2 regions of the Granulicatella sp. 20925_1_45 genome follow, and region 1 is predicted to be linked to the other one. Evidence: predicted binding sites of a transcription regulator. Region 1 holds the regulator's gene; the other holds the start of a gene.
The links. Region 1 encodes NrdR, which represses ribonucleotide reductase genes. Its sites were predicted from a motif close to ACACNATATATNGTGT; they were not measured.
Positions count from the first base shown of each region.

Region 2: the regulator NrdR is predicted to act here: its motif matches at 2,529-2,544, upstream of nrdD (anaerobic ribonucleoside-triphosphate reductase).

Region 1 is NZ_JAPWBR010000006.1:41,803-54,438, reverse strand. Features, by position in the region: gene O3798_RS03390 (phosphocarrier protein HPr) at 1-6, opposite strand, end outside; gene O3798_RS03385 (DUF1827 family protein) at 302-601, shown strand; gene O3798_RS03380 (deoxyguanosinetriphosphate triphosphohydrolase) at 794-2,176, opposite strand; gene O3798_RS03375 (MATE family efflux transporter) at 2,207-3,586, opposite strand; gene thrS (threonine--tRNA ligase) at 4,236-6,179, opposite strand; T-box leader at 6,252-6,463, opposite strand; gene dnaI (primosomal protein DnaI) at 6,521-7,444, opposite strand; gene O3798_RS03360 (replication initiation and membrane attachment family protein) at 7,459-8,898, opposite strand; gene nrdR (transcriptional regulator NrdR) at 8,914-9,384, opposite strand; gene coaE (dephospho-CoA kinase) at 9,427-10,026, opposite strand; gene O3798_RS03345 (glucose-6-phosphate isomerase) at 10,158-11,504, opposite strand; gene O3798_RS03340 (CvfD/Ygs/GSP13 family RNA-binding post-transcriptional regulator) at 11,542-11,931, opposite strand; gene O3798_RS03335 (peptidylprolyl isomerase) at 11,940-12,530, opposite strand.
Region 2 is NZ_JAPWBR010000013.1:21,142-33,777, forward strand. Features, by position in the region: gene nrdG (anaerobic ribonucleoside-triphosphate reductase activating protein) at 1-273, opposite strand, end outside; gene nrdD (anaerobic ribonucleoside-triphosphate reductase) at 266-2,464, opposite strand; gene O3798_RS05555 (phosphotransferase enzyme family protein) at 2,628-3,746, opposite strand; gene O3798_RS05560 (flavocytochrome c) at 3,882-5,639, opposite strand; gene clpP (ATP-dependent Clp endopeptidase proteolytic subunit ClpP) at 5,837-6,430, opposite strand; gene O3798_RS05570 (DNA-directed RNA polymerase subunit beta) at 6,502-6,696, opposite strand; gene O3798_RS05575 (rod shape-determining protein) at 6,693-7,772, opposite strand; gene O3798_RS05580 (Pr6Pr family membrane protein) at 7,787-8,428, opposite strand; gene mreD (rod shape-determining protein MreD) at 8,547-9,080, opposite strand; gene mreC (rod shape-determining protein MreC) at 9,107-9,955, opposite strand; gene O3798_RS05595 (rod shape-determining protein) at 9,991-10,992, opposite strand; gene O3798_RS05600 (YdcF family protein) at 11,562-12,617, opposite strand.

The sequences.
Region 1 (12,636 bases):
TTCCATATTGAAAGTCTCCTTTGAAAGTAAATTTTTGTTAAGAAATGTACGTTCGAGAGCATGTAAGCCTCAAAAATACAACCCTTTCAATTAATAAGATTACCATTTTTTGAGAAATTTAACAACTATTTAAATACATTTTTTAAAAGCACTTTCATCACAATCCCTATCACACTTACAAAAAAATCTCTTGATTGAAAATTCTTTAAAATTTAATAACTTTTCTTAAATTTTTAGGTGAAAATGAAGCAAAAAAAATGTATAATGGTTTCAAGGACTTTTTCAGAAGGAGGCTGTGTCTATGAAACTTATCGATATTACCAATTCTCACTCGCAACTTGTCAATGAACAGTTAGCAAATACAGATGCGTACTTCATCAAGGTATATTCACTTGGTCAAACAACTGTTTTCTATGCTGACGCTGCCACTCACCGTGATATTGTAATCTTAAACAGAAAAAGACGTATTAAAGATGTTGAAATTGAATTCGTCGTTCAACGCCTATTCCATATGAAACCAGAAGGGCTGGATATTATTCATGCTGATAACTTTGTTGAAATCAGCATTCCAGTGGAGAAAAAACGACCTACGTTCAATTAATATAGATAAACTGAAACCGGCAACGAGTACAATTTCGTTGGCGGTCTTTTTATTTTTGAAGCGAAAAAAGACCATATATGGTCATTTGAAGTGCACCCCCAAAGTTTGATTTTCTGTCTAACCTTTTTGGGGGTGCACTTCACATTAAAAAAAGTAGACAATTACCATATATGGTAATTGTCTACTTTCACATTAAATTCCAACCATGTCTAAATAGAGACGATGTGAATAACTATCCGTCATTCCTGAAATGAAATCTGTCGCTAATAGAAGGCGTAAGTATAATTTTTCAACTTCACTCTTTCCTTCTGCAAAGTAATGATAAGAACGTTTTTGGCTTTCAGAAATAATACCAATCTTCTTCAATTCTACATAGTCTAATTGACGGTTCGTATCATAGGACACAAGAGAAGGGACAAAGCTGTCTAATAAATAAGTGAGTGTTGTATATCCTGCAATTTCTAATCTCAAGATTCCCTTATGATCATAAATCTTCTCTTCAGATAATCTACGAAGAATTACATACAAATCTTCGGCCCAAGAATTTTTAAACAAATCTTGATTAAACGTCCCTGCCATAATCTCATCATAATGATTCACGAAATTATGTCGCGCACCGTCGATTAATTTATCACGTAAATCCACAAAGAAACGGTTGACGCTGAAGACTTTCTCATCGATCGTTGTTAACACTTCGCGGGTATGAACGGATTGCGGAGCGTTATAGGCATCGTTACTCAAGTTCTCTAGTAAAAACTCACGCACATCTCTAAAGGAAACCACGCCTTTCCCAATCGCATCTTCCATGTCAGCTACTAGATACGCAATATCGTCTGCAGCTTCTAGAATAAATGTTAGCGGATGACGGCTTGTCCCCGCCCCTGTAATCTCTGTTACAGTCTTAAAGGCTTCTTCTTCGGCAAAGAAATACCCTACTTTTTTGGAAGTAATCTCTTCTGTTTTCTTATGAGAAGATGGGTACGTATATTTTAGAATCGTATTGAGCGTTGCCGCTGTTAAATCGAGTCCGTCAAACTCCCCTTTAAAGTCATGTAACTTCGATACAATACGAAGTGATTGCGCATTCCCTTCAAAACGATAGAAATCATAAACATAAGGACTCGCTAAGAACTCTTCGGCTACATCGCTTTTTTCTTTTAGGATGCTTGGCAAGTTTTTCTTAAACCATTGGCGAATAATATCTTCCCCAAAATGCCCGTATGGAGGGTTTCCAAGGTCGTGAACGAGACTCGCACATTCAACAATCTTCAAGACATCTTCTTGTCGAGCAATCATTTCCTCTTTACTACTACAAGGTTTCTTTTGCACTTCCTCTTGCAATAAAATGACAATTTCTTTTGCCAGAGAACGAGCGACCATCGCCACTTCTAGCGAGTGTGTTAGTCGCGTATGAATAAAATCCAAGCGTTCTAGCGGAAACACTTGTGTCTTATCCTGCAATCGGCGAAACGAAGGACTCGTTACAATTCGTTTGTAATCGTCGTCGAATTCGTTGCGATGAGTTGCTTCTTTACCAGAAAGACGTTTTGTTGATAGTAATTTAGACCATTCCATAAATCATACCCCTTCCATTACTCCACATCATTATACCAAAATTTCGTCTACCTTTGGAATTTTGCGCATTTCATGAATATAAACTGTAATACAAATAATAAAGGAGATAAAGTCTGAAATCGGGCCTGAGAAAATTAATCCATCTACTCCAAAACTTGTTGCAAGAATAATCATCACTGGAAGCAAGACAAACATTTGTCGTGTTAAAGAAAGAATCGCTCCTAGTTTTGCTTTCCCAATTGCTGGGAAGAAGGTTGTCACAATAATGGTAGTTCCATTTATAAACGTAAAGAATAAGAATGCTCTTGCATATCTGACTCCAAATTCATAATAAAGAGCATCCCCGCTTCCAAACATTTGAATGAGTTGTAGCGGGAAAGCTTGGAATATCATCCAAAGAATAGTTGATAAAATGACCGTTATTTTAAGAAGCAACTTCATCGTGTCATGTACTCGAGAATATTTCTTGGCTCCATAATTAAAGCCTAAAATCGGTTGTGCACCTTGATTTAACCCAATCACAACTGCAATGAATATAACGAAGATTTTGCTCACGACTCCCCCAACCGCAATCGGGATATCACTACCGTAAACGGATTGTGCTCCATATGTACGTAAAAGATTATTCGATACAATTTGTACGACGGTCGCAGAAATTTGGAAAATGAACGATGTTAACCCAAGAGATGCAATCACTTTTACATCCGCAAACGACAACTTAAAGTCGCTACGCTCAAAGCGAACGGATCTAAACCTTGGTATATACGCGAGTAATATGATTGCTGAAACAACTTGACTGATAACCGTTGCCCACGCAGCTCCTGCAATCCCCATATTAAACCCAAAGATAAATAATGGATCTAGGATTGTGTTGAGTAGAGCTCCCACAATAATGGCCATCATCGAGTAAGTGGCCCTACCATCTGCACGAACTAGTGGATTAAAACCAATAGAAATCATGAAGAACGGAATTCCAAAAGCTGTAATTCCTGCATACTCGCTGGCGTATCCTAGAATTTGGTCAGTGGCTCCAAATAAGTTTAACAATGGTTGTAAGAACAATAGAACTACACTCATAATGATTAACCCCGCTGTCACCAACAGCAGCACTGCCGTCCCTGCAACTTCACGCGCATGTTTATCTTCTTTTCGACCTAGCGCCAAGTTAAAATTTGATGCGGCACCAATTCCTACCATTAAACCAATCGCCATACAGATGGTTGTAATTGGAAAAGCAATATTTGTAGCTGCATTCCCAAGATACCCTACCCCTTGTCCAATAAAAATTTGGTCAACGATATTATAGAGTGCGTTCACCACATTCGCGATAATAGCAGGAATCGCCATTTTACGAATCAATTTACTAATTTTTTCGTACCCTAACGGATTTTGTTTTTCTTCAACTACCATCAAAACTCTCCTTCTCAATCAATTGTATATATGCATAAAAAAAGTCTCTCCACACGCGGAGAGATCTACCAACACACTTATCTTAACTTTGGAATGTGATTTTGTCAAACATCCACTTCACTATTTCAACTTCAGAAGCACCAGCACACACTCCATAAACAAGCACCAACGAACGCTCCATAAAAAAGCACCAGCGGGCCTCCAATTTTAGCGATAACTAATTTCTCGCAAGACTCGTCTTTTTCTAACCGCATTTTGATTTATGGCGGTCTAAGAAGCATCGCTCACTTTATAAAATATACGAATAGATTTTTAACGCTTCGTTCTGGAGAATCATGCGGATTCTATAAAAGCAGTAATGGGGAATCATATCAAAACGAATTAACGGGAGTTAGGAATTCATTCCTTACTCCCGTTTTTGAGGCTTTGAAGGTGAGAGACCCAAGGCTCGAGCCGGTATCCCATTACAGCTTTTATGAAGACATCCGCAATGATTCGAAAGAACGAAACTTCTATTAAAAACCACACTTCAATATATTTTATTAAGTAGCCCCCAATCATTCTCAAACCACACACCGCCATAAATCAAAACCTTCGGTTTTATTATTAAGCACAAAAAAGACTCGTATTGCTACGAGCCTTTGAAAAATTAGTCTTCAAGCGGGCGAGAGAAGTTTGCAATCTCGCGTTGTACGTATTCTAAGTACGCTTCAACAGACATTGATTTAGTTTCTTTAGAACCATAACGACGAACAGTTACAGTACCTTCTTCAACCTCTTTATCCCCAATTACTAATTGATAAGGGATTTTTTGAGTTTGAGACGCACGAATCTTGTAACCCATTTTTTCATTACGATCATCAAGTTCTACACGCATTCCTAAGCGAGCCATTTTTTCTTTCAACTCACGTGCAGCGTCATAATGATGTTCCACACTTACAGGAATGATTGTTGCTTGAACTGGAGCTAACCAAGTTGGGAATGCTCCTTTGTATTCTTCGATTAAGTAAGCTACGAAACGTTCTGCAGTAGATACAACCCCACGGTGGATAACCACTGGACGGTGAGTGTTATCTCCATCTTCACCAACGTATGTTAAGTCGAAACGTTCTGGTAATAAGAAATCTAATTGGATTGTAGACATTGTTTCTTCTAATCCCATTGCAGTACGGAATTGAATATCTAATTTAGGACCGTAGAATGCTGCTTCACCGATAGCTTCGAAGTATTCTAATCCCATTTCATCCATTGCTTCTTTTAACATTGATTCTGCTTTGTTCCACATTTCATCGTCATCGAAGTATTTATGTTTATCTTCAGGATCACGATAGCTTAAACGGAAACGATAATCTTTTACATTGAAGTCGCTATATACTTCACGGATTAGGTCTAAAATACGTTTGAATTCGTCTTTAATTTGGTCTGGACGAACGAATGTATGTCCATCGTTAAGAGTCATTTCACGCACACGTTGTAAACCTGATAACGCACCTGATTTTTCATAACGGTGCATCATTCCTAATTCAGCAATACGAATTGGTAATTCACGGTAGCTGTGGATGTGGTTTTTATAAACCATCATATGGTGAGGACAGTTCATTGGACGTAAAACAAGCATTTCGCCATCGCCCATGTCCATTGGTGGGAACATATCTTCTTGATAGTGAGCCCAGTGACCTGAAGTTTTGTAAAGACCTACATCAGCCATAACTGGAGTGTACACGTGTTGATATCCAAGACTAATTTCTTTATCTACGATGTAACGTTCGATTGTACGACGGATTGTAGCCCCTTTTGGTAACCAGAATGGTAATCCTGAACCTACTTCTTGGCTAATCATGAATAAATCTAATTCTTTTCCTAATTTACGGTGATCACGTTCTTTGGCTTCTTCACGCATTTTCAAGAATTCTTTTAAGTCTGCTTTATCAAAGAATGCAGTTCCGTATACACGTTGCATCATCTTGTTGTTAGAGTCACCTCTCCAGTAAGCCCCTGCAAGTGATAATAATTTGAAGACTTGAATACGTCCTGTTGAGGGAACGTGGATACCACGACATAAGTCTACGAAATCTTCTTGTTGATATACAGTAATTGTTTCGTCTTCAGGTAAACCATTAATTAATTCTACTTTATAAGGGTCGTTTGCGAAGATTTCTAACGCTTCTTTACGGCTTACTTCACGACGAACGATTGGGTAGTTTTCTTTAACGATTTTCATCATTTCTGCTTCCACTTCTGGAAGAGCATCTTCTGTTAATTGATTTGGCATATCCGTATCGTAGTAGAATCCTGTTTCAATCGCAGGTCCTACTCCGAAGTGAATTCCTGGGTATAAACGAGTTAATGCATGTGCTAATAAGTGTGCTGTTGAGTGGCGTAAGATTCCTAATGCATCTTCGTGATCTGGTGTAACGATTTCGATAGAAGCATCTTCTTCGATAGCGCGATCGAAGTCTACTAATTCTCCGTTCACTTTACCTGCTAATGCTTTTTTCGCTAAACTTTTGCTAATGCTTTCTGCAACTTCTTTTACTGTAATTCCTTTTGGAAACTCCTTAACGGCACCATCTGGAAAAGTAATTTTAATCATTGACATTTTCTTCCTTCTTTCTTTTTGAAATTTCTGAAATAAACAAAAAATCCCATAGTCTGCTCCTGCAAACTATGGGACGTCATATTCTACGTGGTTCCACCCAAATTTGTTCATCAAAAAAGATGAACCTCAACGGAATAACGCTCCGATGCGCCTTGCTCTACTGAATTCAAGCAAAGATTCAAAAGTGGTAAAACTATTCCGGATGAAGTGTTGCACCAACCCACTTCTCGCTAAAATGTAACCAAGAGATAGTTTCTTGTCTTTTTCATCATTTTCAAAATATTTAGTTCATTAGTATTTAACCACTAATCTTTCATATTTTCAAGCATTTTCATCTATGATGGATTTCTGTGATTTTGTCCATCGACAAAATACTCTTTAGCTAAGAAGCGAATACGTTCAATCAGACGTTTTGCTTTAAGAAGTTCTTGGTCTCCTTTATTTGAATGAGCAAAATGCGCTTCTAACTGATCAATTGTGAAGTTAGATGTGAAGAACGTTGGTAATTCTTGCAACATACGGTGTTGTAAGATGACCATCAACACTTCGTCTCTAAACCATGCGCTATTCATTTCCGCACCGATATCATCCAACACTAAGATTGGTGTGTTTTTAATCGATACTAATTTCGCTTCAACGGTATTTGTCGCAATGGCTTGCTTAATTTCTGCACTATACGTTGGAACATTGACAAGCGTCGTTTCAACGCCGTTTTCAGAAAGCTCGTTTGCTAAAGCGCCCATCATATATGTTTTCCCAACACCAAAAGGCCCTGCTAAATACAATCCTTTTTGGTATTCAGTACTATTTGGTTTGTAACTATTGATGAATTTCAATAATTCTCCAATGACATCTTGTCGCTCTGGCGTAAGAGCCGTATCTGAGAAACGAGCCTCCGCGATATTTTTGGGCATATTGATGGAATGAATCAGGCGTTTACGTTTACGTTCTCTTTCCTGGCGAATCGCTTCTTCGGTACGTTTGTAATTCACTAAAATAAATCCGTTATGCACTTCTAAACATGGTTCGAGACCTGGAGCTTTCACTTCCTTGTTGTTCTTTCTAGCATCTCTTTCCATTCGAAACTCCAATAACGCAGACATTCCTTTACGAATAGCTTCCGGAGTCAATTCTTCTTTATGTTGTTCAAGAAAAGCTTTTACATCTTTATCTTCAAAGATTTCTTTTTCGATGTTTTGCATGTTCGGCATGCCTTGTGTTGCTCCTCTTTGATCTAAAAATCCTTTTAATCCTTCCAATTCGTTCACCTCCGTTATTGTTGTTCTCTTTGATTACTTGTTTTTAATTTTGCGATTTGTTCTGCTAAATCACTTGAAACTTGTGTGGATTGGCTTTCAGTAGGTGCAGGCGTTTGTTTTTCCTTTGCCTGAGAATCTTTCGCCCAATCTGGCAATTGCTCTTGATAGCCACCCTGTCTTCTGTAGTTATTCTTACCTGCATTATGCAGTTGTTGTTTTCGTTTCACTTCTCGCTGCAAATCGCGGTTTCGTACAGCTTCCATTGCCTCTTGAGCGGTCTTGATTTCTTTTGTAGCCCAGTCGTTGGCAATCGCATCGATAAAGTTTCGTGCAAGTGTCGCGTTATCGAGCTGTACCAAAGCATAGTGGAATAAAATATTTAACACTTCGTTTGGTAAACCGCTAACAGATACTAAATCAAAAATCAATTGACGTTCTGCTTTTGAGACATAGCCTTTCTTTTGCGCCTTGATGCTTGAAACAAAGTCAATTGGCGCCATTCCTTTAGCCGCTTGAATCAATTGCTGGATGGCTAACTCTTCTTCAGAGGCCCCTTCCACCACTTGCACTTCAGTCGGTTCGGTCACAGGTGCTTCAACCACTTCTTCGCTTCGAAGTTGTGTCACTTTATCTTGAGCAGCCTCTTGCCCTAATTTCAACAAGAACTCTTCATCAATGACTTTCGTTGTTAAATCAGACGCAATCACTAAAAATTGTGCGATTTCTTGCTCAGTAAACCCATAGGCACGGTATAAGGCATCGACGATTTTTCGAACTCCCTTAGTGATGGAATTTAAATCGACGAATTCTGTTTTTAACAGCCCTTCGATTAAATCCCAATCCACATCCGATGCAAACTCGAATTCAGGTTGTTGCTTGCTATCTAAGACCATGCGGTTTTCTTGCGCATGGTTTCTTGTATAAGATTCCATGTTATAAGGAAGTCGATACGCTTCTTCAAACTGCGCACTGTCGTTCTCTCCTAAGTCGCCTGGTTTCGACACTAAGAATCGTTGCTTTAATTTCTCAAAACGATGATTCCCAATCTGATTTAGCAGTAGAGTCGAAAGTAAGGCATCTTTGAAAAAGAGACGCGGAGATGTTGGTGCTTGTAATTCCATCGTGTACGTTTGAGGACGTGAAGCAGTTGGCTCCTTACGATACGTTTTTAAAAGTCCAATTCCTTCTAATCGTGTTTTAGCTAAGAAAAAGTCGGGCATTCCTAAATTCGTCATCGACAACAATTCAGAAATGGAGAAGACTTCACTCTCGTATTCTGATGGAGATAACTCACCGTACAAAGTCGCATACAAAAGAGTCGCTTCTTTTCCAATGAACGGAGCGTATAATTGCATTAAAAATTGGATTTCTCTTTCGGTAATCCACACAGGTTGTACCACGAGGATACCGTCTTTAGGCTTATACTGTGCCCATGGAAACTCTTTTGAGTGCATTCTTGTAATTCCTTCCTATTTTTCTTGGCTGTCCATAATCATAGACATTCTTTCTAATTCTTTTAAGAACATTTTGCGGTCTGTAAATTGACGATACACACTCGCAAAACGAATATACGCAATGTCATCAATCTTAGCTAAGTGATCCATCACCATTTCTCCAATAAGAGTACTTGACACTTCATTTTCTCCCTCTTGGTTGATGGAACGTTCGATTTCATTCACGATATTTTCTAATTGTCCAAGTGATACTGGACGTTTTTCTGCTGAACGAACTAATCCGTTTAATAATTTTTCACGGCTAAATTCTTCGCGATTCCCATTACGTTTAATGACAAGCAATGGCGCCTTTTCTAAGCGCTCGAATGTTGTAAAACGGTAGCCACATTCTTCGCATTCTCTTCTTCTACGGATAGAACGACCATCATCAGCTGGACGACTATCTACTACGCGAGAACCATTGTTTTTACATTTTGGACATTGCATTGCAAACACCTCTCCTTTTTTGTGCTTATTCGATTTATTATATCATTTTTTAAGGAAATTTTCGAGTAGCCACTGATGGACTTTTTGCTCTAACTCTTGAAGGGTTCCTTCGTTTGACCACACAATCGTTGCTCTCTTTACTTTTTCTTCTAAAGGCATCTGTGACTGGATTCGCTCTAACGCTTCTTGCCTTGTATATCCGTTACGCTTTTCCATGCGAGTAATTTGCGTTTCCACAGATACGGCCACCACGATAATATCATCACAGAGACTCTCATAGTGCATTTCAAATAAGAGCGGAATATCTAAGACAATCAGTGATTTCCTTTGCTCTTGGTAGTCTGTCATCTTTCCTGCAATCTCTTGGCGAATCAGTGGTTGAAGAATGTCATTTACTTCCTTGCGAATCGCATCATCGCTGAACATTCTTTGCCCAAGTTCCGTTCGATTTAACGTTCCATCTGTATTTAAAATAGATTCACCGAAACGGTTCACGAGCGCCGTTAATCCGGCAGTTCCTCTTTCGACGACTTGTCTAGCTACAAGGTCGGCATCAATAACCGGCACTCCAGAGATTTTAAATAAATTCGAAACAGTAGTCTTTCCACTAGCGATACCGCCTGTTAATCCAATGACTCTCATCTTTTTCCTCCAACACTTCTTGTAAAACCTATGTTAGTTCAAAACGCCCTTTGTCGCAAGTTCTTTTCCCGATTCGAGCACATATTCACACAAAAATACCGCACCCTCGTATTGAGAATGCGGCATGTTGATTATAGACGTTCGTTTAATTCTTTTGCTAAGTCTTCGAATCCTGGTTTTCCAAGTAAAGCAAACATGTTTTTCTTGTATGCTTCTACCCCTGGTTGGTCAAATGGGTTCACGCCATTTAAGTAACCAGAAAGTCCAACTGCGATTTCGAAGAAGTAGATTAAGTGTCCTAATGTGTAAGCTGACATATCAGGAATGTTCACTACAAAGTTTGGAACTTGACCATCTGTATGAGCAAGTAATGTTCCTTGGAAAGCTTTTGTATTTACAAAATCCATTGTTTTACCTTGTAAGTATCCTAATCCATCTAAATCTTCTTCTGTTTCAGGAATTGTTACTTCTTCATTTGGTTTACCCACTTTGATAACTGTTTCGAAGATGTTACGACGACCTTCTTGGATGTATTGTCCTAGTGAGTGTAAGTCAGTTGAGAAGTTTGCACTTGAAGGATAAATTCCTTTGAAGTCTTTCCCTTCTGATTCACCAAATAATTGTTTCCACCATTCAGAGAAGTATTGTAATGTTGGTTCGTAGTTAATTAATAACTCTGTCACTTTTCCTTTGCGGTATAACACATTACGTGCTACAGCGTATTGGTAAGCTTCGTTTTCTTTTAAGTTTGATGAGCTGTATGCCACACGTGCATCCTCAGCCCCTTGCATTAATGCATCTACATCTGCACCAGTAACTGCGATTGGAAGTAATCCTACAGCTGTTAATACTGTGAAACGTCCACCGACATCATCTGGAATCACAAATGTTTGGTATCCTTCCACATCTGCTTCTGATTTTAATGCTCCACGAGCGCGGTCAGTTGTAGCGTAAATACGATTTACAGCTTCTTCTTTACCATATTTTTTAATTAATAAATCTTTGAATACACGGAAAGCAATCGCTGGTTCTGTTGTTGTACCAGATTTAGAAATTACGTTTACAGAGAAATCACGATCTCCGATTAGGTCGATTAACCCTTGTAAGTAAGTTGAGCTAATGCTGTTTCCTGCAAATAATACTTGCGGAGTTTTACGTTTATCGCTTGGTAAGTAGTTATAGAAAGCGTGGTTTAAGAAATCAATCGCTGCACGAGCTCCTAAATAAGAACCACCAATACCAATTACTACTAATACTTCAGATTCTTCTTGAATCTTTTTAGCAGCTTCTTTAATACGAGCGAATTCTTCTTTATCATAGTCGCGTGGCAAGTTAATCCAACCTGTGAAGTCGTTCCCTGCTCCTAATCCTTCGCGTAAGTCTTTATCTAACGCTGTTACTGTTGATTGTAAATTGTCAATTTCTTCTTGGCTGAAGAAATCTAATGCTTTTGAATAATCAAATGAAATGTGTCCCATTTGAATGCCTCCTTCGTATTCAATAACGATTTTTTTATTAATTTTTGTTTTTATCTTTTACAAATTTTTCTTGTGCTTCTTCGATCCACTCTGGCAACTTCTTCGCTAAGCTAGAAAAACCAATAGATGGAACATAGCGTTTGCGATTTTTCTTAATGCGTTGCGGAACATCTGGCACATCGAGTTTTTCCAGCGCTCGAATCGATAAACTAATCTTATTTGAGAATTCATCGACGTCAATGACTTTGGCTGTCACTTCTTGTCCTACTTTCACAAAATCATGCACATTATCCATATATCCATGTTTACACTCAGAAATATGAATCAAGCCTTGTGTATCTTCATCTAGCTCCAAGAAAACTCCGTAATTTTGTACACCCGTTACTTTAGCCGTAACGATGTCGCCAATTCTAAAAGTTTTGCTCATAGAACCTCCTACGCTTTTACGTCCATCGATTCAATGACAACATCTTCTAGAGGACGGTCTTGCGCATTACGTTCTACGCCTTCAATCTTAAGAACAACGTCCATACCTTCTACGACGCGTCCGAATACTGTATGACGGTGGTCTAACCAAGGTGTTCCACCAACTTTAGCGTATTCTTCAACGATTTCTTCAGGCCAGCCGCCATCTTTTAATTGTTTCAACATTTGTGCGGGTACTTGTTTTGCTGTAACAATGAAGAATTGAGATCCATTTGTGTTTGGACCTGCATTTGCCATTGATAAAGTTCCATACAAGTTGAATGCTTCTCTTGAAAATTCATCTTCGAAAGTACGTCCGTAAATAGACTCGCCACCCATACCAGTTCCAGTTGGGTCGCCACCTTGAATCATGAAGTCTTCAATCACACGGTGAAAGATAACTCCGTTGTAGTATCCATTTTTCGCATGTGTTACGAAATTCTCCACTGTTTTAGGTGCTACTTCAGGGAATAATTCCAATGTGAAATCGCCCAAGTTCGTATGCACAGTCACGAGTGGATTGTTTTCATTCACTTCATTCAATTGTGGAAATTGACTCATTTTTCCATCTCCTTTTAATTCTTACTGATGATTGCTCATCTAACCTCCTCTATTAAACCACAAAAGGCAAACGGGTGCAATTTAGCGTTCTTATCCACCTTAATAA
Region 2 (12,636 bases), on a different contig from region 1:
AAAAGGCTCTCCTCCAAGCAGCGTTAAGCCCTGGCAATACGAAGTACCCACATCTTCAACGATTTGTGCTTCGAGTTCCTTCGTATACGGAATACCGTAATTGAAATTTTGCGCGATGACGTTATAACACCCTTCACAGGCAAAAAGGCAGCCGCTCACATACAGCGAGCAGCGTACCCCTTCCCCATCGACAAAATTATACGGTTTATAGCTTGCAATCTTCCCTTGGGAATACTGCTGGCTGGTCCATTCTTTTGGCTTCGGGTTATTCATCCTCCGTCACCCCAAGCGCATAGCGTTCCTTGAGTTTTGGCATATGTTTCACACGCGAAGAAATTTCCACGTGACGACCGTGCACCATCGGACGGGCCTGCGGATTTCCAAGGTAGCCACAAGTTCGTTTCACCACATCACACGTTTGCGGATCATGGTTCTTACACTGTGGACATTCGAACCCTTTAGCCGTTGGTGTAAATTCGCCATCAAAACCGCACTTATAGCAATGGTCGATTGGCGTATTCGTTCCAAGGTATCCAACTTTGTCATAGGCAAAATCCCACACAGCTTCCAGCGCCTTTGGATTTTGACGAAGCACTGGATATTCGCAGTAATGAATGAAGCCACCTGAAGAATACACTGGATAATCTTTTTCGAAGTCAATCTTTTCAAATGGCGTTGGATTTTTACGCACATCATAATGGAAACTATTCGTGTAGTATTCCTTCTCGGTAATATCTGGCACTAGACCAAATTTTTCGATATCGAGCTTGCAGAATCGGTCGGTCAAACTTTCACTTGGAGTCGCATAGACGCTGAAATGATAGCCGTACTCGTCGCCCCATGAATCCGTATGAGCCTTCAACGCCTTCACGATTTCTAAGGTAAAGGCCTTGGCTTCCGGATTATTTTCCCAGGCTGGCCCAAAGAAGGCGGTTGCGGCTTCATAGAGGCCAATATAGCCCAGAGAAACCGTCGCACGTTTGTTTCTAAATAGAACGTCGACTTCTTCGCCATCCTTCAAACGTTGGCCAAATGCGCCGTAATGATACAACACTGGCGCATTGTCGCGAGTGGCTTCCTTACAACGTTCCACACGGTAGACGAGTGCATCTTTACAAATCGCGAGTTTTTCCTCAAAAATCTCCCAAAACTTTTGAAGAGATCCGTCTGCTTCAAGCGCAATCCGAGGAATATTAAGAGTCACAACTCCTAAGTTCATTCGCCCATCGTTCACTTCTTGGCCGTTTTCGTCCTTCCATCCTTGTAAGAACGAACGGCATCCCATCGGCACCTTAAAGCTTCCCGTCAAACGAACGATTTGGTCATAGCTTAATACGTCTGGATACATGCGTTTTGTCGCACATTCCAACGCTAATTGTTTCACGTCATAGTTTGGGTCGTTGGCTTCCAAGTTCACGCCACGTTTCAATGTGAAAACAAGTTTTGGAAAAATGGCAGTTCGTTTTTCTTTGCCAATCCCTTCCATACGCACTTGCAAGATAGCCTTTTGAATACAACGTTCAAAATGATTTGTTCCGAGTCCGAATCCAAGTGTTGTAAATGGCGTTTGTCCTTGCGATGTATATAACGTGTTGATTTCATATTCTAACGATTGCATCGCATCATAAATATCTTTTTCCGTTTTCTTCATCGCATACGCTTCTTGACGTTCTGCACCTTCAATCCAGACTTTTGCATCTGCTAAATGCTTTTCGTAATTCAAGGCTGCATAAGGTGCCAGTAACTCATCCACACGGTTGGCAGAACAACCACCATACTGACTGCTTGCCACATTCGCAATAATTTGCGCCATCTGTGCGGTTGCGGTTTGAATCGATTTAGGAGACTCCACTTCCGCATTTCCGATTTTAAAACCGAGCCCTAGCATGTGCTCGAAGTCAATTAAGCAACAGTTCGTGAGCGGCATATATGGATGATAATCCAAGTCGTGATAATGAATGTCGCCCTTCAAATGCGCATTGGCCACGTGCGGCGGAAGCATCTTTAAGCCAATAATCTTCCCGACCGTTCCAGCCGTTAAGTCGCGTTGTGTATTAAATACTTTACTATCTTTATTCGCGTTCTCGTTGACGACGCTTGCCTCTTTATTCGTTAATCGTGAGAGCGCCCATTGGAAATCCAACTGATTCTTACGGCGCAAATCACGGTCAACACGGTATGAGATATACTCTTGTGCAAGCTCTGATTCTCCGTCTTCAATCAGTAAATGTTCAATGATATTTTGAATTTCATAAATCTCAATCGTATCGTTAAAGCGTCTTGAAATCTCCGCGAGGACATCCTCTACGATGCTACCAAGCACTTCCATCCGCTCATCGCTTAATTCACCATTCAATCCGATTTCTGCTTTTTCAATCGCACGTTGAATTTTTTCCTTTTGAAATTCGACTTGTCGGCCATCCCTCTTCGTGACCGATAATGCTGTTAATGTCTCTACACTCATCACGATTCCTCCTTAAACTCTAGTCCTTATTGTAGCACTCAAAAAATAAAAATCAACCCCTAAAACACAATATATTGTGTTTTAGAATCGTTATAATTTACAACATATAGTGTTACGGACTACAAAAAACTCTCTAACAAATCTGTCAGAGAGTCTGAATTTCTTATTTTTGTGCGTTTTTAACAGCTTCGACCATCTTATCCCAAACGTTTTCCATATCTTGTACCAATTTCAATTGCGTACGTGCACGGTCTAAGTTTTGTCCTGGACGAGTCGTTGCGTAATAAACGTCCCCATTGATATAGTCCGTCAAGAAACGAATACCTTGTTCTAGCGTAATGACGCGAGCACCCCAAGGTAAGTATTCGAGTTCGGCTTCCGTCAAGATGCCGTTTGTCCCTTCGATAAAGCCTTTCACGTAAGTTTCGTATAAGTCGAAATCGAAGTTCACTTTTGTTAAATCGGATTCGTCTTCGGCGCAGTCATTTGCACCAAAACGAATGGAATCCCCAAAATCAAATAACACTAATCCCGGCATTACCGTATCAAGGTCCACGATACAAAGCGGTTCTTTTGTTTCACTGTCGAACATGATGTTGTTTAATTTTGTATCATTATGCGTTACACGAAGCGGCAATACGCCTTCATCGAGTAAATCATAGAGTAAGAAGCAGTCCGCTTTACGGTTTTGGATAAATGCAATCTCTTCTTGCACTTCTTTCACACGGCCCACACGATCTTCTCTAATCGCTTCTTCTAACTGTCTGTAACGATTACGTGTATCGTGAAATTTTGGAATCACTTCGACTAATTGGCTCGCATCGAAGTCGTTTAAGTCATAGGCAAAACGACCAAATGCTTTCGCTGTGATGTAAAATTGCTCTGGACTTTCTACTTTATCTAATGAATAGCTATTTTTAACGGAATCATAAATACGCCAGTAAGTTCCGTTATCCAAGTTGGCTGTTAAGTGGCCATCTTTTGTACGGATGACACGAAGCGTTTCACGAGCAGCATCGCGCCCTTCTGCTTCGTATTTCTCGCGAAGATAAGTCGTTACCTTCTCGATATTTTCCATTAAGCCGCGAACATTTGGAAAAATATCATGGTTAATGGCTTGTAATACATATTGTTTTTCTTCATTTTCATGTGTATGTGTAATTTGATAGGTTTTATTAATTAATCCATTTCCTAAAGGTTGAATATCTACTAATTCCCCTGGTAATTCGTAATATTCATATGCCACACGAGCATTATTTAATGGATTTCCTTCTGTCGTCATAACCTTTTCCCCTTTTACCTTCTAACAAGTCGTATGTGTCTATTGTACCGCTTTCACTACTAAAAAGGAAGATATACGGCGAAAAAAAATCGTGCAGCGAACTGGAAAAGTTCTACTGCACGATCCATTACTAGCTTATTTACTTCCGACTTCTTTACCGGCAATACGTCCGAATGTGATAATATCCGTAATCGCATTTCCTCCAAGACGGTTCTTCCCTTGGATAACCCCTGTTAATTCACCAGCAGCGTATAATCCAGGAATTGGTTCGCCTTTTTCATTTAACACTTCTGTTTTTTCGTTGATAACAACCCCACCCATTGTATGGTGAACAGAAGGAACGGCTTTTTCAATATAATAAGGACCTTCTTCTAGAGAGACTAATCCACCACGGTGATGGAAATCTTTGTCGTCTTTAGTCTTCGCATATTCATTTACTTTTGCGATTGTTTCTTTCAAGTTATTGATATCGATATCGAAGAATTTTGCAGCTTCTTCAATCGTATCAGCTTTAACTAACAATCCTTCACGAATCAACTCATCGTATTCTGCTTTATGCGCTTCTTTCGTCTTCGAAATCGCATCAATTTTATCGTTCCAGATTTGATAAGCATAGCCCCCTGTTTGTGCTAGGATTGCTTTTGAAATCACATCACGACGGTCTAGTTCTTCCACAAAACGTTTTCCTTCTTGGTTGACTAGAATCGCTCCATCAAAACGAGTATCGGCTAATAGCGAAATCATACCAGTCTTCGGATTTGCGATTGGGTATGTTTGGATGTATTCCATGTTCTTCAACGCAGCCCCAGCTTTTTGAGCCATTACGATACCATCCCCAGTAGTTCCGACTGTATCTGTTGATTTATAACGTTCGTCATATTCTTTGTTATATTCTTTACGCATTTCGACATTTGAACCGAAACCACCTGTTGTTAATACAACCCCATTGTTAGCAAGGAATTTGACTTCTTTTTTAGCCTTGTCAGTGGCTTTCACACCTGTCACACGACCGTTTGCATCTTGGATTAATTCATCTGCTTTCACGTTCAAGAAGATCTTAACACCAAGTTCTTCTGCTTTTGCTTTTAATTTAGACACTAATTCCGCACCAGTATGGCCCTTAGGAATCAATGCACGTTTAAATGAGTGTCCACCGAATTGGAATAATTGATCTGATAGGAATTCAACGTGTACGTCGTCTCGTAACCATTCTGCTGATTCCAATGCTTTTTCAGCCATTAAATGAACGAGTTTAGGATCCCCGATATTGTCTCCACCCTTCATCGTATCATTATAGTACGCTTCTACAGAGTCGCCAGTAATTCCAAGATTCTTTTGTACCCAGTTACCAGGCGCATTCATTTCCCCACCGGAAATAAGCGTATTCCCGCCGACTGTTGGCATTTTTTCAACAATAGCGACTGACTTACCAGCTTCTGCAGCTTCAATCGCAGCACTAAGTCCGGCACCACCTGAACCAACGATAACGACATCAAAGGTTTGTTCTGCAGGAAGCTCGTTTTTATTCGTTGCCGTTTGTTTTGCAGCGACAAGCGTAATGCCTGATTTCTTAATCGCATCTTTAACGGCTTCTAAATAACCTTCACTAGTTGCACTCGCTCCAGACACAACATCGACATCTGCTGAGTTTTGCGCGATAATCGTTTCCTTCAACTCGTTGTAAACCGGATCGGACAGCCCTTTATTTTCATCTTGCTGAACGACTTCAATGTTAGTAATCTTCGCATCGGTAATCGTAACGGCTACTTTAATCTCGCCGTGCTTACCATTCCCCACTCCTTCAAATTTCCCACTCTTCTTCGCTGTAGCACAGCCGAATAAAAGTAGAACCGATAAAATACTTAGTAAAAGAACTTTCCAATTTCTTTTCATTTTTTCTCACCTTTCACTTTTTATTTTTATTATTACAATTACTATTATAACGTTTTCACAAACATTAATAAACAATAAATGAAAAATTTCACATAAAAACAATATTTTAAATGTTAAATCTTCAGAAATCAAAACAATAAAAAAAGAATACCTCCAAAACGATTTGTTTCAGAAGGTATTCTTCAGTTTTCACACTGTTATTTCATTTCTTTTGAGCTTTCCATGATCGCATCAATTAAGCCATATTCTAATGCTTCTTGTGCTGTCATGTAGTTATCACGGTCTGTATCTTTTTCGATACGTGATAATTTTTGTCCTGTTTGTTTCGCCAAGATTTTATTTAAGCGTTCACGTGTTTTCAAGATTTGACGTGCTGCAATTTCAATTTCTGTCGCTTGACCTTGAGCTCCGCCTAAAGGTTGGTGAATTAAGATTTCAGCGTTTGGTAATGCATAGCGTTTCCCTTTAGCACCAGCTGTTAATAGGAATGAACCCATTGATGCTGCTAGTCCCATCGCGATGGTTTGAACGTCTGCTTTGATGAAGTTCATTGTATCGTAGATGGCTAAACCTGCTGTTACACTTCCTCCGGGAGAGTTAATATACATGTAAATATCTTTCTCAGGATCTTGTGCATCTAAGAATAGTAATTGCGCGATAATCGCATTCGCCATATCGTCGTGAACTGGTCCGCTTACCATGATAATACGGTCTTTTAATAAACGTGAGTAAATGTCATAAGCGCGTTCTCCGCGAGAAGACTGCTCGATAACTGTTGGAATTAAATTCATAGCATTTCCTCCATATTCTGCTTTTGTTATAGTCTACTTCAATAGTCAACAAAGGTCAATCTATCTGCTTGTTAGTTAATAAAGTTGAAAATCTTGTCCCATACTTCTTTTGAGAAAATATCAAATGGGTTGTGACCTTCACCAAGAACGGCATAACCAACCATTAAGCCAAGTGCAAATAAGATGACTGCGATAATCACGAAGATTAAGACACGGAGTAGCGCCGTCAATAATAAGTGACCACTATTTTTCAATTCTTGCTTCATGCTTCTTCTTTCCTTTCATCATCAATCATATTCGCAGTTGGGTTCATTACAACTTTCTTAGAACTGAAGAGTCTTCTGAGTCCTGAGAAAATACCACGATCTGCTTTAATGCGGTTTAATAAGATTCCTGTTCCAATCGCAACACTTTGAAGCGGGTTCTCTGCCACCATCACAGGAACTTGTAGCTTCTCAGAAAGCATACGGTCGATTCCTTGGATGAGCGCTCCGCCCCCTGTTACCATCACGCCGCGTTCGATAATATCACCTGCGAGTTCTGGCGGAGTCGCTTCGAGTACGAGTCTGGCTTCTTCGCCAATCGTATCGAGCATTTCTTTTAAGCAATGATAAATTTCATTTGTATAAATGGTAACGGTCTTCGGTAATCCAGTCGTCATATCACGACCTTTAACAATCATATCCGACTCGTTTTCCACTTCAATCGCACTACCAAGATTCATCTTGATGGCTTCAGCAGTACGGTCCCCGATAATGAGTTGATATTTGTCTTTAATATATTCGGAAATGGCAAAGTCCATATTGTCGCCGGCTAATTTAATCGAACGGCTTGTGACCGTTGATCCCATTGAAAGAACGGCAATATCACTTGTTCCGCCACCGATATCGATAACCATGTTTCCAATTGGAGAGAAGATATCGAGTCCAACGCCGACTGCGGCCACTTTTGGTTCTTCCTCTAAGTAAATATTACGTCCACCGCATTTAATCGCTGCTTGGATAATCGCTTTTTGCTCGACTGTCGTAATATTTGTTGGTGTGCAAATCAAAATATCTGGTTTAGAGAACCAACTATTTAAGTTTAATTTTTGCATGAACAATTCAAGCAATTGCTCAGTAACCGCGATATCCGCAATTACCCCACCTTTTAATGGATGGTGCACATTGATTTCTTTAGGTGTACGGCCCACCATTTGATACGCACGTTCACCGACTGCAATCACGTCGCCATTACGCTCATCTAGCGCAACGAGTGACGGTTCATTTAAAATAATTCCACGATCTTTTAAGAACACTAAAATATTCGCTGTTCCTAAGTCGATTCCAATATCTCGAACCATGAAAGTCTCCTCTCTTATAAACGTTCCTTTGTTTTGAATCCATTTTTAAATACGAAAAGAATATACGAGCCGATTAAGAAGGCTACGGCTAATCCTAAGCAATATTGCAAGACGCCGAGAAATCCATATTTATCCACATTCAAGAAGAAATATGGGAATGGGCCATCTTTGTTATTTCCAATCGGAATACGTGTGATGAGTGCAATCGCAACAGACACAATCGCATAGACCAGCGGCAATAACGTCCACGTAAATGGATCACACCACTTGTAGCAATGCCCTTTATCAAAGACGATGCAATCCGCTAACGTTCCAAATGGCACAATATAGTGCGACAAGAAATTCTCAATCGTCCAGAATTCTTCGGCTGTCTTTTGTGGTGCTAACATAAAGTGATACACCAAACCCGTTAGAAGAATCGCAACCGTCACGCCACCCTTCAAGCGAAGGTCCATTTTACTCCAATGGCCACTCTTGCGGTATTTGAAGAGCAAGTACACCATAAATACTCCAACGAGTAGATTCGATTGATTCGTGTAGTAACGAAGTCCATGCCAGCCGTGAAGCGTCATCTGCATTAGAAAACCGACAATCGCACAGGTCGCAATGATACCCTTCGAGATTAGACTTGCTTTTAAAAATGTTGCTCTCTTCATTCAATTCCTCTTTCTCTTGACACTAATCCTCTTTATTATACCATATCTATCGCCGTTGTCAGTACTATTAACGTGCAATCAAAAAGGCTTGGCCACAAACAGCCAAACCTTTCTCAAATTATGCTCTACGATGGTTCATTAAGTCATGTGGACTTACGACCGGAGTTGAGTTCACCCATCTAGCAAAATTGCGAAGCGGGAGATATAAAATATAATAAATCACGATGTTTAACATTAAGGTTGCCCCAAGTCTCACTACTAAGAACTCGTTCCAACTCATGCTCGCTACTCCTCGTAAGGCATACACGAAGTAAACAGAGACTTCGGTGAAGCTTAAGAAGAACACTAGCGCTAGCCCTAATGTAAATGGATTTTGAAGGATGTTCGAGCGAACCAAATTAATGATTCGTACAATCACTGCAAACAGCGCCATGTAGACACCAAGGACGCCTGAGTAGTAACTATCCACTAAGAATCCTGCAACGACTGTAAACCAGAACATTGACTTTTGGTCAATCATGAAGTTTAACAACACGACTGCGATAATAATCATTCGAGGCGTTAAGCTATAGCCGGAGAACAGAAACAATTTTGAAAAATGATTCGTTAACACTCCATCGGCTAAGAAAGCAAGAATATAAACAAATAACACCCAGTAAACTCTTTTTGAGATGCGCATTATTGCCCCTCGCTTTCGCTTGTACGAATAACAACCGTCACGTAACGAACGTCATTCGTATCCGCTGCTGGACGAATTTTCACTTCTTTATACAAGCCAAAACGGTCCATCGCCACTTCTTCAACCGTACCGATATACAGTGAGTTTGGAGAAATGCCACCGAGACCACTTGTCACGACTTTATCCCCAACTTTGATATCTTGCGTTGCTTGAATTTGGCTCATCACTAACATATTGCTTTTATCGTCATAACCAGTGATGGTTCCGTAGATTGGTTCTTTTTCGTTTTGAATCATCGCTGCCACACGCACTAATGTATTATCAGCATTCGATAATAGCGCTACACGTGCACTCGTTGGATTCACGTCCATGACTTTCCCTACAAGCCCGTTATCACTCATAACAGACATTTGTGGTTGGATGCCGTCATTTGATCCTTTGTTAATCGTAATGACATCACGCCATGTATCTGGATTACGCGCAATAACCGTCGCATTCACTAACGTATAATCGTTTAGTGTATCTTGCAACTTGAGCGTTTCCTTCATTTTTTGGTTATCACGTTTTAACTCACTCAATTGAACTTCTAATTCATGAATGGTATCGATTTTTTGTTTTAACGATTGATTTTCTTGATACGTATTTGATAAATCACTCACGCTATCGATAAAATCATTAATACTATTTGCTGGATAAGAGACTAATCTTCCTAGAATATTGGTTACATCATTAACACCTTGAGTCACGATATTACTGCCGTAAGTAATGGAATACATGATCAATGCTAATGCCGTGATAATTCCGATTACCCAACCAATTAGTTTCTTATTTGAAAAAATTGGATTCACATCATCACTCCTCTTTATTTATTTTTCAACGGACTCTATTTTTTCATTAATGATGGATTTGCTAAAATCGCACCAGTTCCTAATGCCACACAATCAAGTGGATCGTTGGCCACAAAGGCTGGTACTTGCGTTTCCTTCGAAATCATCTCAGCAAGGTGACGAAGCATTGCGCCCCCACCTGTTAACACGATTCCATGATCAATAACGTCCGCAGAAATTTCTGGCGGTGTTTGTTCCAATACATCTTTTACTGCGTCTAAAATTTGATGAATAATTTCACTCATCGCAACTGCAATTTCTTTTGCAGGCACTTCAACAACACGTGGCAATCCCGTAACCATATCACGACCACGCACTTGCATGCTTCCTTGTGCTTTTTCAATGGAAGCTGAACCTAACATAATTTTTAATTCTTCAGCCGTACGTTCTCCAATTAGTAAATTGTATGTCTTACGAACGTGCTGCACGATAGACTCGTTTAACTCGTCTCCTCCGACACGAATCGAGCGGCTATTCACGATTCCACCAAGCGAAATCGTCGCCACGTCTGTCGTACCGCCACCGATATCGACAATCATGCTTCCAGTTGGATCTGTGACAGGAAGTCCTGCTCCAACTGCAGCCGCGAATGGTTCTTCAACCACATACGCTTCTTTAGCTCCTGCATATTTTGTCGCGTCTAAAACGGCTCTTTTTTCAACGTCTGTAATGCCACTTGGCACACAAATAATGACCACTGGTTTAAAGAATGAGCGGCCCACAATCGACTGAATGAAGTATTTCAACATTGCTGTCGTTGTATTGTAGTCAGCGATTACGCCATCTTTCATTGGGCGTAATGCCACGATATTTTCTGGTGTTCTACCAATCATTTCAAATGCAGATTTTCCTACTGCGATAATTTCTTCTGTAACGATATTTTTTGCAACAACGGAAGGTTCACGTGTGACGATTCCCTCATCTTCTAGATAAACAATCGTGTTAGCTGTGCCTAAGTCAATTCCGATATTTTGTGCTTTAAAATTTAATGCAACCACACTGTTTCCTCCTTAGATAATTCTTCTACAGACTAGGCTGTAAGAATTCTATTCTAGTATAGCAGAATTTAGCTTTTTATTCTTGTATTTTATAGATTTTTAGGAAACTTTTTTATTTCGTAACATAAAAACGGTTTCTGTAATATTTTGGTGATATTTTTTGTGTAAAAATATGGTGAGCCTTCGGCTGGAACGGGAGAAACAATAAGGGGTTTTGGGCTGTTTTGAAAAACTACGAGCACTTTCGGATGTCTTCATAGGAATAACAATAGCTATACCGGAACGAGCCTTAGTCTCGTTTCCTATCGAGCTTCAAACTGACTCTAGGAAATGAATTTCCAGAGTCAGTAATTCACATCGATTATGATCGCTATTATTATTCCTATAGAATCCGAAGGCTCTTCGTTTTTCAACAGGCGATACGCCATGTTTCTCCCATTCCAGCTAAGGATGCTTTTGACAAAAAATAATCATCGAAATCTAGAAAAAGAATTACGAAAAAAATTTGAAAATCAGATACAAGATTAAAAGTAAATTCTTAGGTGGGGGGAAGCAAAAAAGCAGCTCGGTTAGAGAGCTGCTTGGATGACGAAATTGTTAACGTATTCAATGATGGTAAAGAAATTGATGACTAGTAAGAAGAGAACTAGTACGAGGAGTTGTTTTTTCCATGTTAAGGCGACATATCCGATAAAGTCGCGGATAAAGGCGTTGAGAGAATAATAGAGTTTCGTTCTTGCACCGTAGCCGACGCATTTGTATCCCATTTTTCTAGCTAGAACGACAGCGCGGAAAATGTGAAAATAGTTCGTTACGATGGCAGCTCTATGGTTGGATTCTGGATACCGTTCCTTGATGATTCCATAAGAGTTTTGGAGATTTTGCTCTGTATTCATTGATTGGTCTTCCATAATAATCCACTCTTCTGGCACACCTTGTTCAACGGCATAGCGTTTCATCGCTTCTGCCTCGGAAATCACTTCATCGGCTCCCTGACCACCACTCATAATTAAGTAACATGGCTTTTCTTGTTTTTTCCAAATAGCAATACCGCGATTGATGCGGCTGGCCAGTAGTGGCGTTACTTTTTCACCGATAAGGCCTGCGCCAAGGACGATAATATGATCGAACTTATAGCGTCTCATATGCACGCTATTTGCAAAAGTCGTTAGGAAATACATCACCAACTCGACCGCAAAGAAGATGCCTGTCGCAATAAGTACGCGCATTAGTCCTACGAGCCAAACATTTGATTCGGTAACTTGTAAGAGCGGGTTGAAGAATAAATAAACGACAAGAGCAATGCCCAGTCCTAATGCTAATAGATTTGTAAATCTGAAACCTTCTCGCTGAATCAAACGAACCCCGGACACCAGTAAAAATAATGTTCCCCAGATTGGTAAAAGTAAGATTGCTAAGAACGGAAGAAAGAGAAATCCCATAGCGATAAAGTCTCCTAAGGAACCTGCCTCTATCTCGAGGTAACGTGTAACAGTTATGAAAACAATAGTATAAAACGCTAGAAACCAACCAAAGCTGAGCGCTCCAAACCAGATGGATCTTCGCTCTGGAATCAAGCTAATAAGAACCCCGACGATAATTAAACCAACAATAATAAATTCCATGATGTTCCTCCTCAAAATT